DNA from 3 places in the Pseudodesulfovibrio halophilus DSM 5663 genome. Region 3 is predicted to be linked to each of the others. Evidence: predicted binding sites of a transcription regulator. Region 3 holds the regulator's gene; each other region holds the start of a gene.

Region 1 (3,222 bases), on a different contig from region 3:
AAGTTGACCTCGTTCAGGCCGTACTGTTCCGCCATTTCGCCGAAAAAGGCTTCCGCGCCGTTGGCACCGCCGCTGAACAGGGTATATTCCTTGGGATCTGCCACGTCATGCTCCTTGTCGAGGTTTATATGAACCTGGACGTGTTCCGCTTTCCTGTGCGGGAGAACGTCCTGCCAGCCTTTGGGTTCGATGAAGGGACCGGCGTATTTCGTTGAACCGGTCGCTCCGAATTCGCATTGTCCTGAGGATTAACACAATTTGTCTGCCCGGCGTCAAGTGTTCCTTGCATCGGAAGCGGTGGAACCTGACCGGACCGGCAGCGCCATTTCGTGCCAGCGGGCTCCGCCGTGCGTGCTGGAGGACAGGCCCCTGTTGTGAAAGCCGAGCCGCTCATAAAAGGAAACGAGGTCGTGCTTGCACAGCAGCAGGATGGCCTGCCGTGACTGTCTGGCTGCCGCGGCGATGAATTCGCGCATGAGAGAGGCGGCGATGCCCCTGCCTTGATATTCCGGCAGTACGCTCAGGCTGAAGATGACAACGTTTTTTCCATCGTCGTTGTGGCCCACAAGTTTTTTGAATGCTTCATCGGTGATGTCTTCCTTGTGGGTGGCGCCGCTGTTGACCTGCCCGACTATCATTCCGTCCCATTCCGCAACGAGAAACCCTTGGGGGAAGCGTTCGATGCGGGTGCGAATCCCTTCTGCGTCGGCGGCCTCGTCCGGAGGAAAGCAGGCCTGTTCGACGGCAAGGCAGGCATTAAGATCATCGGGGCGAACTGTACGAATGGTCATCCGGCTCACGTGTGGTTTCGGAGGAGAGCCTCTTTCAAGTGGGTGCGTCTGGAGTGTTGTATGGTCGCATGACTCTTTCGAAAAATGTTTTCTGTAAGGGAGCATCCAGAACAGACAGGCTACGACCCAGACGACACTGCCAATCAGGGAGAGGCTGTCGCCGTTTTTTAGGCTGGAAATGATGAAGAACACACCGGAAAGACTAAATCCCGTGAGGGCTGAAAGTTCATATTTCCAATCGTTATTCTTATTGCCGGGTTTTTTCATGGAAGCATCACGAGTGCGGGAATCACTCCCGGTGTCCGGAGAGTGACAGGCGGGCTCTTTTGGCATTCTGCATTTCTCCCTGTGCTATCTTGAGCGGGCTGAAGCGAGCGGTTCACGCGCAATGATGAATATGGGGTCGGCCTATCCGGACTGAATGATATCATACTCCAGCAACGTCTCCAGCAGTTCTGCCAAAGGCAAGCCCACGACGTTGGTGTACGAACCGGAAATCTCGGTCACCAGAAAGGTCCCGATGCCCTGAATGGCGTATGCTCCGGCCTTGTCCGCGGGTTCGCCCGTGGCGATGTAGGAGAGAAGCTCCTCACGGGAGGACTCGCGCATGCAGACTTCCGTCTCCGCAGCGAATGTCACCGGCTCCCGGTCAGGAAAAAGGACGGCGACGCCGGTTACCACCTGATGTGTCTGCCCGGACAGCGCCGTGAGCATGCGCAGGGCGTCGGCGTCGTCAGCCGGTTTGCCCATTATCTGGTCTTCCAGAGCCACCACCGTGTCCGAGCCGACCACGATGGAATCCAAATGTCGTCCGGCCACCTCTCGCGCCTTGGTCTCAGCCATGCGAACCGCATAGGCGGCAGGGGATTCTCCGGTCTCGGGGCGGGGTTCGTCTGCTTCGCTGGGGGCAACCGAGAATTCGATGCCCAGATTTTCGAGCAGTTCGCGTCGTCTGGGAGATGCGGAGCCGAGCGTGATCGTCTTTTTCGCCTTGAACGGGCCGGGGTGCTGCTGATTGTTTTCCATGCGCGCTTCATGACCGGAAACGGTCCCGGAGTCAATGCGAGGCCGTCGGAATTCCGCCGCGAAAAATGATAGTCCTTTTTCGTTTCTTAATATTTATCAATATTTCAGAGTATTGAGTCGTTGGCAGAGTAATTGCTAGCAAGCAGATGAAAACCAGCGGAGGACAGATGCAGGAATATTTCTCCGACATGAAAGCCGATCCCCTCGAGGCTTCCGCCGTGCAGGAGCAAAACGGGGACTGGGCCACGTCCTGGGCGGATTTGATGATGGTCATGTTCGTCCTTTTCACCGTGCTCTTCGTCTATGCGGGCAACAAGGCGGACCTCAAGGTCCTCTTCAGCCCCGATACGGCGGAGCGAGCGCGTGATACCACCTCCATCGACCCGCTGCTCGGCCTCATCGGCAACCTGAGCGGGCTCGCCGATTCGTCCAACTCGGTGAACGGTCCCGCAGGCTATCAGGGCGAGATCGTTTACAAGGCCCGCGACAATGCGGTGACGGTGCTGCGCGAAGGGGATTCCCTGCGCGTGATCATGCGCGGGGACATTTTCTTCGCTCCCGGCGGGGAGTCGCTTCTGAGCGGGGCGGATGAGTACCTCGACGAGATCGGCGGCATTTTGCGCACAACGCAGGGCAACGCCATGGTCGTGGGCTACGCCGATGCCACGGAGCTGGAAGGGGCGAGCGGATTCAGCCTCTCCGCCGGAAGGGCGGAGTCCGTTGCGAATCGGCTGGTCGGACGTTACGGCATGCGCCCCGAACGAATCGCCGTGACCGGGCGCGGAGCATACTCTCCGGACGTGCCAACATATCTTGAAGAGAGCGCGGACCTGAATCGCCGCGTGGAAATCATAATGATGACGAGATAGGGAGAATGAGATCATGAACATGAAAAGCGCATTGATTACCGGCGTGTGCCTGCTCGTCTTCCTCGGAAGTTTTCTGCTTTCGGGCAGTGCGACAGTCTATCTGAATCTTGCCGCCTTCATGGTGGTGAGCTCCGGAGTGGCGGCGGCGATGTTGCTCGGCAACCCGCTTTCACGTCTGCGGGAGGCGTTCTCCGCCGCGGCGCGGTCCTATTCCGCAGATTCGGCCACGCACGGTGAAATCGTCAGGACGCTGCTGGACCTCTCCGTCAAGAGCAAGATTGACGGCCTGCTCTCGCTGGAAAAGAAGGAGCACGAGGCCACAAGCTCGTTTCTCAAGAGCGGCCTGATCCTTCTCGTGGACAACTATTCCGAAGAGGAAATGCGCGACTGCCTGAGTGCGGAGATGCACTTCTTCAAGCTGCGTCAGGAGCGCTGCGAGCGGGTGTTCCGGACCATGGCGCGGCTCGCTCCTGCCTTCGGCGTCGCGGGGAGCGTCATCGGCCTTGTGGGAATGCTCATGGGCCTCAATGATACCG
Region 2 (3,222 bases), on a different contig from region 3:
CATCAAAGAAATAGGCGATTCTTTACAAATGAAATCCAGTTATATACTCATCTTGAACACTTCAACCAAGGAGCCCTCGTGATTTCCACTGTCCGTTGCGCCGCGCTCATGGGCATCGACGCCTTTCCCGTTTCTCTTGAAGTCGATTTTTCCCGCTCCGGCCTGCCCGCCTTCACCATGGTGGGGCTTCCGGACGGCGCGGTGCGTGAAGCCAAGGAACGCGTGTATTCCGCCCTCAAGAACAGCGGCTTCAAGTTGCCCCCGGCACGGGTGACGGTGAACCTGGCTCCGGCGGACGTGCGCAAGGAAGGCAGCGCCTACGACCTGCCCATGGCCGTCGGCCTGCTCACGGCGTCCGGGGCGCTCGACCCCGACGCGGTGAACGGCTGGTACATGGCCGGGGAGCTCTCCCTCGGCGGACACCTCGGTCCGGTGGACGGCAGCCTTCCGCTGGCCGTGGCCGCGCTGCGCGAAGGGGCAAAAGGGCTGATCCTGCCACGGGGCAACGCGGCCGAGGCCGCGGTGGTTGACGGCCTGCCGGTCATCGGCGTGGACGATCTGGGGCAGGCCGTGCGCTTTCTCTCGGGGCAGGAGCATCTGGAACCGGAGAGCGTGGACATCGAGACCCTCTGGGCCGGACGCGAGACGTTTCTGGAGGACTTCAGCGAGGTCAAGGGGCAGGAGCACGCCAAGCGGGCCATCGAGATCGCCGCTGCCGGAGCGCACAACCTGCTGTTCATCGGCCCTCCCGGCTCCGGCAAGACCATGCTCTCCCAGCGCATCCCCACAGTCCTGCCGCCGCTGGATTTCGACGAGGCGCTGGAGGTTACCAAGGTCTACTCCGTGGCGGGGCGGATGCAGGGCGACCGCGCGCTGATGGTCACCCGGCCCTTTCGCTCGCCGCATCACACCATCTCCGACATCGGGCTCATCGGCGGCGGTCGCTATCCCCAGCCCGGCGAGGTGTCGCTGGCCCACCGGGGCGTGCTGTTCCTTGACGAACTGCCCGAATTCAAAAAGAACGCGCTGGAAGTGCTGCGCCAGCCGCTGGAGGACGGGCGCGTCTCCATCTCCCGCTCGCTGGTCAGCCTGTCATACCCGGCGGATTTCATGCTCGTGGCGGCCATGAACCCCTGCCCGTGCGGTTACATGACGGACGATCAGCACCCGTGCTCCTGCACGCCGCTCGCAGTGCAGCGATACCGCGGCAAGCTCTCCGGGCCGCTGCTGGACCGCATCGACCTGCACGTGGACGTCCCGGCCGTGCCGTACGAAGACCTCAAACGCGAGCGCGGCAGCGTGGACTCCGCCACCATGCGTTCGCGCATCATGGAGGCCCGCGACCGTCAGGCCGAGCGCTTCAAGGGGCTCCCGGTCTCCGTGAACGCCCAACTCACCGGATCGGCGCTGGAAGAGCACTGCCGCCTCGAAGCGACCTGCCACACCTTCCTCGAGAACGCGGTCAAATCCCTCGGCCTGTCAGCCCGCGCCTACACGCGCATCCTGCGCATCGCCCGCACCGTGGCCGACCTCGACGGCAGCGCGGCCATCGCGGTGAACCATCTTGCGGAGGCCATCAACTACCGCACGCTTGATCGCAAGGAGTAGTGCGCTCCCCCCTGCGCCGTCACGCGAACGGCGACAGTTTTTCCGACAATCCGTCGCCTTTTCCGACACTTTTCCGGACCGCCGAGACACCGTACTTACGGAACCGCCTGTAAAATCATATCCATTTTTGGTGGAACACTTTCTGCTTTGCGGAGCCCAAAAAGGAGTTCCGATATGAGGTACAGGACATTGTACTGGTTCCTTTCGGTCATGGTCATGGTTCTGTTGACGGCTCCCGCCTCGGCAGACACGCTGTATTTCGGGCAGGACCTCTCCGGCAGCGCGGCGGACGACGCCGACCCGTTCGACGCCGAGGCCGGATTCCGCAGCCACTTCGCCGGCTACTTCATGGAAGACTTCGAAAGCGGCAGCGGCATCGACTTCGGCAACGGCATCACCGCCACGGCATCCAACGGGTACCTTGGCTCGGCGCAGAGCGAGACGCACTTCGGCAGCGGATACTGGGTCACCAGCCGCGGCACACAGATCACCTTCACCTTCAGCGCTCCGGTCCCGGGCTTCGGCCTGTGGCTCGGCGACCTCGACTACGGCGCGGACATCTTCCTCGCGCTGGACGGAGGCGACCCGCTCGATGTCCCGGACTTCGTCAACTCCGGCGGCACATCGGATGAGATAGCCTTCCTCGGCATCGCGGCGGACCCGTTCTCGTCCGCCACCCTGAGCGGCCTCACCGCATGGATAGATTACGACAACCTCCAGATCGGCAGCGCCGCGACCCCTGTCCCGGAACCGGGCACCGCCGTCATGCTGGCCGTAGGCTTCGGCGCGCTTGGGCTGATCGCCATGAGGCGGCACGGCAGAAAGGCTCCCGTCCGCAACAGACAGGACAGGCAGTAGCCGCAACCTCACAATATAACGGCACCGGGCCGTTAAGGCCTTGACCAACCCGACCGTTCGGCGGCAACTGGTAGCATGAACAAGAACTCCATGCTCCCGGTTGTCGCCGCGGCCCTGTTGTGCATAACCCTGACCGTCCTTCCCGGCTGCACCGCGAAAAGCGGACCCGTCGGCTCCATCGCGAATCTCCCGGCCCGCGATCCGGTCTCGCTTCGCATGCTGCTGGCCGAGATGCCCAAGGGCGCGGAGCTGCACACCCACCTCTCCGGCGTGCCCTACGCCGAGGACTACATAGGATGGGCCGCCCGCGACGGAGCATGCATCGACCGGGAGACAGGCCGAATTTCCGCACCGCCCTGCGACGATTCACAGGCAAAGGCCGCCGGGGCGTACACGGACGCAGACCTCTGGAACCACACGGTCAACGCCCTTTCCACGCGTCAGGACCGCCGCGACGACCGCATGTGGGGACACGACCAGTTCTTCGTCACCTTCGGCAGATTCGGCGCGGCAAACGACGATAAAGGCCGGATGCTCGCGCTCACCTCGCGTCAGGCCGCGCGGGACAAGGTCCAGTATCTTGAAGTGATGCTTTCGGCCTACGGGCCGCAATGGGTCACGCCTTATGCGGCGAAGGCCGGGTGGGATGGCGATCCGGCGCAAACGCTGAAGCGTCTTCAGGATGCCGGGCTGTTTGAAGACATGCCTCAGGCGCGGCAGACGCTTGCCGACTGGGATGCGAAGCGACGCGATCTG
Region 3 (3,222 bases):
GGCCGAGGCCATGTCGGAGAGAATCAGGTCCTTTTCAAGGTAGTCACCAAGTTTCATTGATCAGAATCCGGGATCGATGAGGCCGAAGTCTCCGTTGTCGCGCTTGTAGATGACGTTGACGCCCTCGGTTTCGCTATTCCTGAAGACGAGGAACTCATGATCCATGGTGTCAAGCTGCATGGCAGCCTCGTCCACGGACATGGGCTTGGGCACGTAGCTGTCCGTTCCCACAATGGTGGGCTCGGAAAGACGGTCTTCGCCATAGTTCAGGTAGTTCATGCGAACCTCCCGTTCCTGACGGACCTTTCTGGTCTTGCCCTTCATCTTCTCGCGCTGCTTGCGAAGCTGCGCCTCAAGCTTGTCCAGCACCAGATCAATGGTGGCGTACATGTCCTCGGAGGACTCGATCGCCGTCAGGTGCATGGTGTCCGCATCCAGGATGACGTCCGCCTTGTGACGGAGCTTCTCCACCATGAGGTTCACCTGAAGATCCGCATTGTCGGTGTCCTTGAAGAACTTGCCGAGCTTGGCGAAGCGCTTGTTGGCATAATCCCGCAGATGCTGAGAAGGATCGAAGTTCTTGAAGGTGAAGCTGATATTCATGGAATACCCTCCTGGTTATGGGTAGTGAACAAGCCTTGACTAAAAATAGCTCTTGCGCTTGGACGATGATGCAATCCCCATGGCGGACCGGTACTTTGCCACGGTCCTGCGGGCGATGTTCACGTCCAGCCGCTCCTTGAGTATCTCGCCGATCTTTTCGTCGCTGAGCGGTTTTTTCGGCTCCTCCTCGCTTATGAGTTTCTTTATGAGCGCCTTGACGCTTTCCGACCCGACCTGCGAACCGTCGCCGAGGTCGAGAGCACTGTTGAAAAAGAATTTGAGCTCGAAAATGCCGTGCGGTGTGGACACGTACTTGCTCGTCGTGATGCGGCTGACCGTGGACTCGTGCATGTTTATGTCTTCGGCGACCTCCTTGAGGATCAGGGGCTTGAGCTTGGTCACGCCCTCCACGAAGAATTCGCGCTGAAACTTCACGATGCTCTCCATGACCTTGTAGAGCGTGCGCTGGCGCTGGTACAGGCTCTTCATCAGCCATGCCGCGGAGCTCATCTTGTCGCGGAAATAGTCCTTGTCCAGATCCGCCCTTCCCTGCACGGTGTCGGCGAGGAACTGGTTCATCTGCAAACGCGGCAGACCGTCCTCGTTGAGCACGATCACGAAATCGTCCCCGTAGCTGTAAACATACACGTCGGGGCTGACGTAGTGCGGCTCGGTACTCGAAAAATTGGCGCCAGGCATGGGGTCGAGCTTCTGAAGCTCTTCAAGATACCCCTTGAGCTCTTCCAGAGAAATCTTGAACTTTCGGGCAAGCGGCTTGAAGCGGTTCTTTTCGATGTCCTCAAGGTGTTCGGTGACTATCGACACAAGAATGGGATCGTCGATGCCGAGCATCTCCATCTGCACAAGCAGACATTCACGCGGAGTACGGGCCGCAACGCCGACAGGGTCGAGACGCTGGATGCGCCTGACCACGGACTCGACGAGATCCTCGTCGACACCGGGAATCATCTCGCAGAGCTCTTCCATGCTGGCCTGAAGATAACCGTTGGAGTCAAGGTTGCCTATGATTACATCGGTAATGGCGACCTCCTGCTCCGAGAAGTCGGAGAGACGGATCTGCCAGCCGAGGTGCCCTTCAAGGGAAGGCTTAGACGCGAGACGGGCCTCAAAAGTCAGGCCCTCTTCCGGGGACTCGTATTCGCGGACCTGCGACTGCTTGGAAGAGCTGGAGAACTCGCCCATGTAGTTGTCCCAGTCCGCGTCACGCATGACGGATTCATCGGTCCCCTCGCCCGCTTCCTTGAGGGAGTCCGACTCCTTTTCCGGAGCCTCCTGAACGGCCTCGTTTTCGGATTCCTCCAGAAAAGGATTTTCAAGAAGCTCCTGCTGAACCGTTTCAACCAGCTCGAGACGCGACATCTGCAGCAGCTTGATTGCCTGCTGCAACTGCGGCGTCATGACCAGCTGCTGCGTCAGCTTGAGTTGTTGCCTGAGTTCAAGCCCCATACGGTTTCTCTATTCATGCGGGCGTCCCACCCGGTTCTCGACATAAAATTGGTCATTTGCTCGGGGTACACAACCCGAATCACTTGTGTTGAAGTATGCCACATGCTTTCCACTACCGCAAGAAAGACCGGATAACCAACTGCAAATGTTGATTTTACACACACAACACAATGAGCATGAAAAAACTGTACCAACCTTCCGGGCGACTGTAAACGACCAAAGGGTGGAACTCTCGAAAAAAACTAGAGAGAGAAGTCTTCGCCCAGATAGATCTGCCGGGCCCGGGAGCTCTGCACGATGTCGGCAGGCGTGCCGTCGAGGATGATGGTGCCCTCGTACACAAGGTAGGCTCTGTCGCAGATATTCAAAGTTTCCCGGACATTGTGGTCAGAGATGAGAATCCCGATGCCCATACTCTTGAGCACGGAGATGATTTCCTGAATATCAATGACAGCGATGGGGTCGATGCCGGCGAACGGCTCGTCGAGAAGAATGAAATCCGGACTCATGATAAGCGCCCGGGCTATTTCCAGCCTGCGCCTTTCCCCGCCGGAGAGGTACATGGAAGCCTGATCCGCGAGCTTGGTTATGGAGAACATCTCCATAAGCTCATCGGCGCGGTCGCGCTGCTGGCGCGGCGTCATATCCGTCTGCTCAAGGATTATCTGCAGATTCTCGCGAACCGTCAGTTTGCGGAAGATGGAGCTTTCCTGCGGCAGATAACTCACGCCGAGCCGCGCCCGTTCGTGCAACGGAAGGTCTGTGATATTCCTGCCGTTGAGATAGACGTCTCCCGAATACGGCTTGACGATCCCGGCGAGCATGTAGAACGTCGTGGTCTTGCCCGCGCCGTTGGGCCCGAGCAGTCCGACGACTTCCTCGCGGCCGAGCGACAGGCGAATGCTGTGAACGACTTCCTTGCGACCGTAACGTTTGCTGAGATCGGAGGCGGAGAGGCCCTTTTCCATCTACTGAATCTCCAGACCGCTGTTGGTGAAGAACTCGGCTTCGACGCGCTTGCCTTCGCCGCCGACCACCTCACTGCGGTTTTCCCGAACATAAAAACGAATCTTGTCGCCGGTGATGCTGTTGGGGCCGTCGCGCAGGACCGGGTCCTGCTCCATGACCAGAATCCGCGGCTCGACCAGATAG

Evidence for each region. The regulator sigma-54, encoded in region 3, starts transcription at its own class of promoters, with help from an activator protein. The targets are predictions, from matches to a motif close to CTGGCACGGNNNNTGCTT.
Region 1: a site for sigma-54 is predicted at 1,938-1,955, ahead of BR24_RS08795 (OmpA/MotB family protein). Genes of this name have one in related genera too.
Region 2: a site for sigma-54 is predicted at 1,739-1,756, ahead of BR24_RS12570 (PEP-CTERM sorting domain-containing protein). Genes of this name have one in related genera too.

Annotation. Positions count from the first base shown of each region.
Region 1 is NZ_JCANTV010000010.1:415,122-418,343, forward strand. Features, by position in the region: gene BR24_RS08780 (hypothetical protein) at 1-104, opposite strand, end outside; gene BR24_RS08785 (GNAT family N-acetyltransferase) at 273-791, opposite strand; gene BR24_RS08790 (Maf family protein) at 1,200-1,817, opposite strand; gene BR24_RS08795 (OmpA/MotB family protein) at 1,985-2,686, shown strand; gene BR24_RS08800 (motility protein A) at 2,700-3,222, shown strand, end outside.
Region 2 is NZ_JCANTV010000013.1:109,317-112,538, forward strand. Features, by position in the region: gene BR24_RS12565 (YifB family Mg chelatase-like AAA ATPase) at 79-1,608, shown strand; gene BR24_RS12570 (PEP-CTERM sorting domain-containing protein) at 1,783-2,466, shown strand; gene BR24_RS12575 (adenosine deaminase family protein) at 2,542-3,222, shown strand, end outside.
Region 3 is NZ_JCANTV010000015.1:119,524-122,745, forward strand. Features, by position in the region: gene BR24_RS15060 (PTS sugar transporter subunit IIA) at 1-57, opposite strand, end outside; gene hpf (ribosome hibernation-promoting factor, HPF/YfiA family) at 61-603, opposite strand; gene rpoN (RNA polymerase factor sigma-54) at 643-2,070, opposite strand; gene lptB (LPS export ABC transporter ATP-binding protein) at 2,313-3,038, opposite strand; gene BR24_RS15080 (LptA/OstA family protein) at 3,039-3,222, opposite strand, start outside.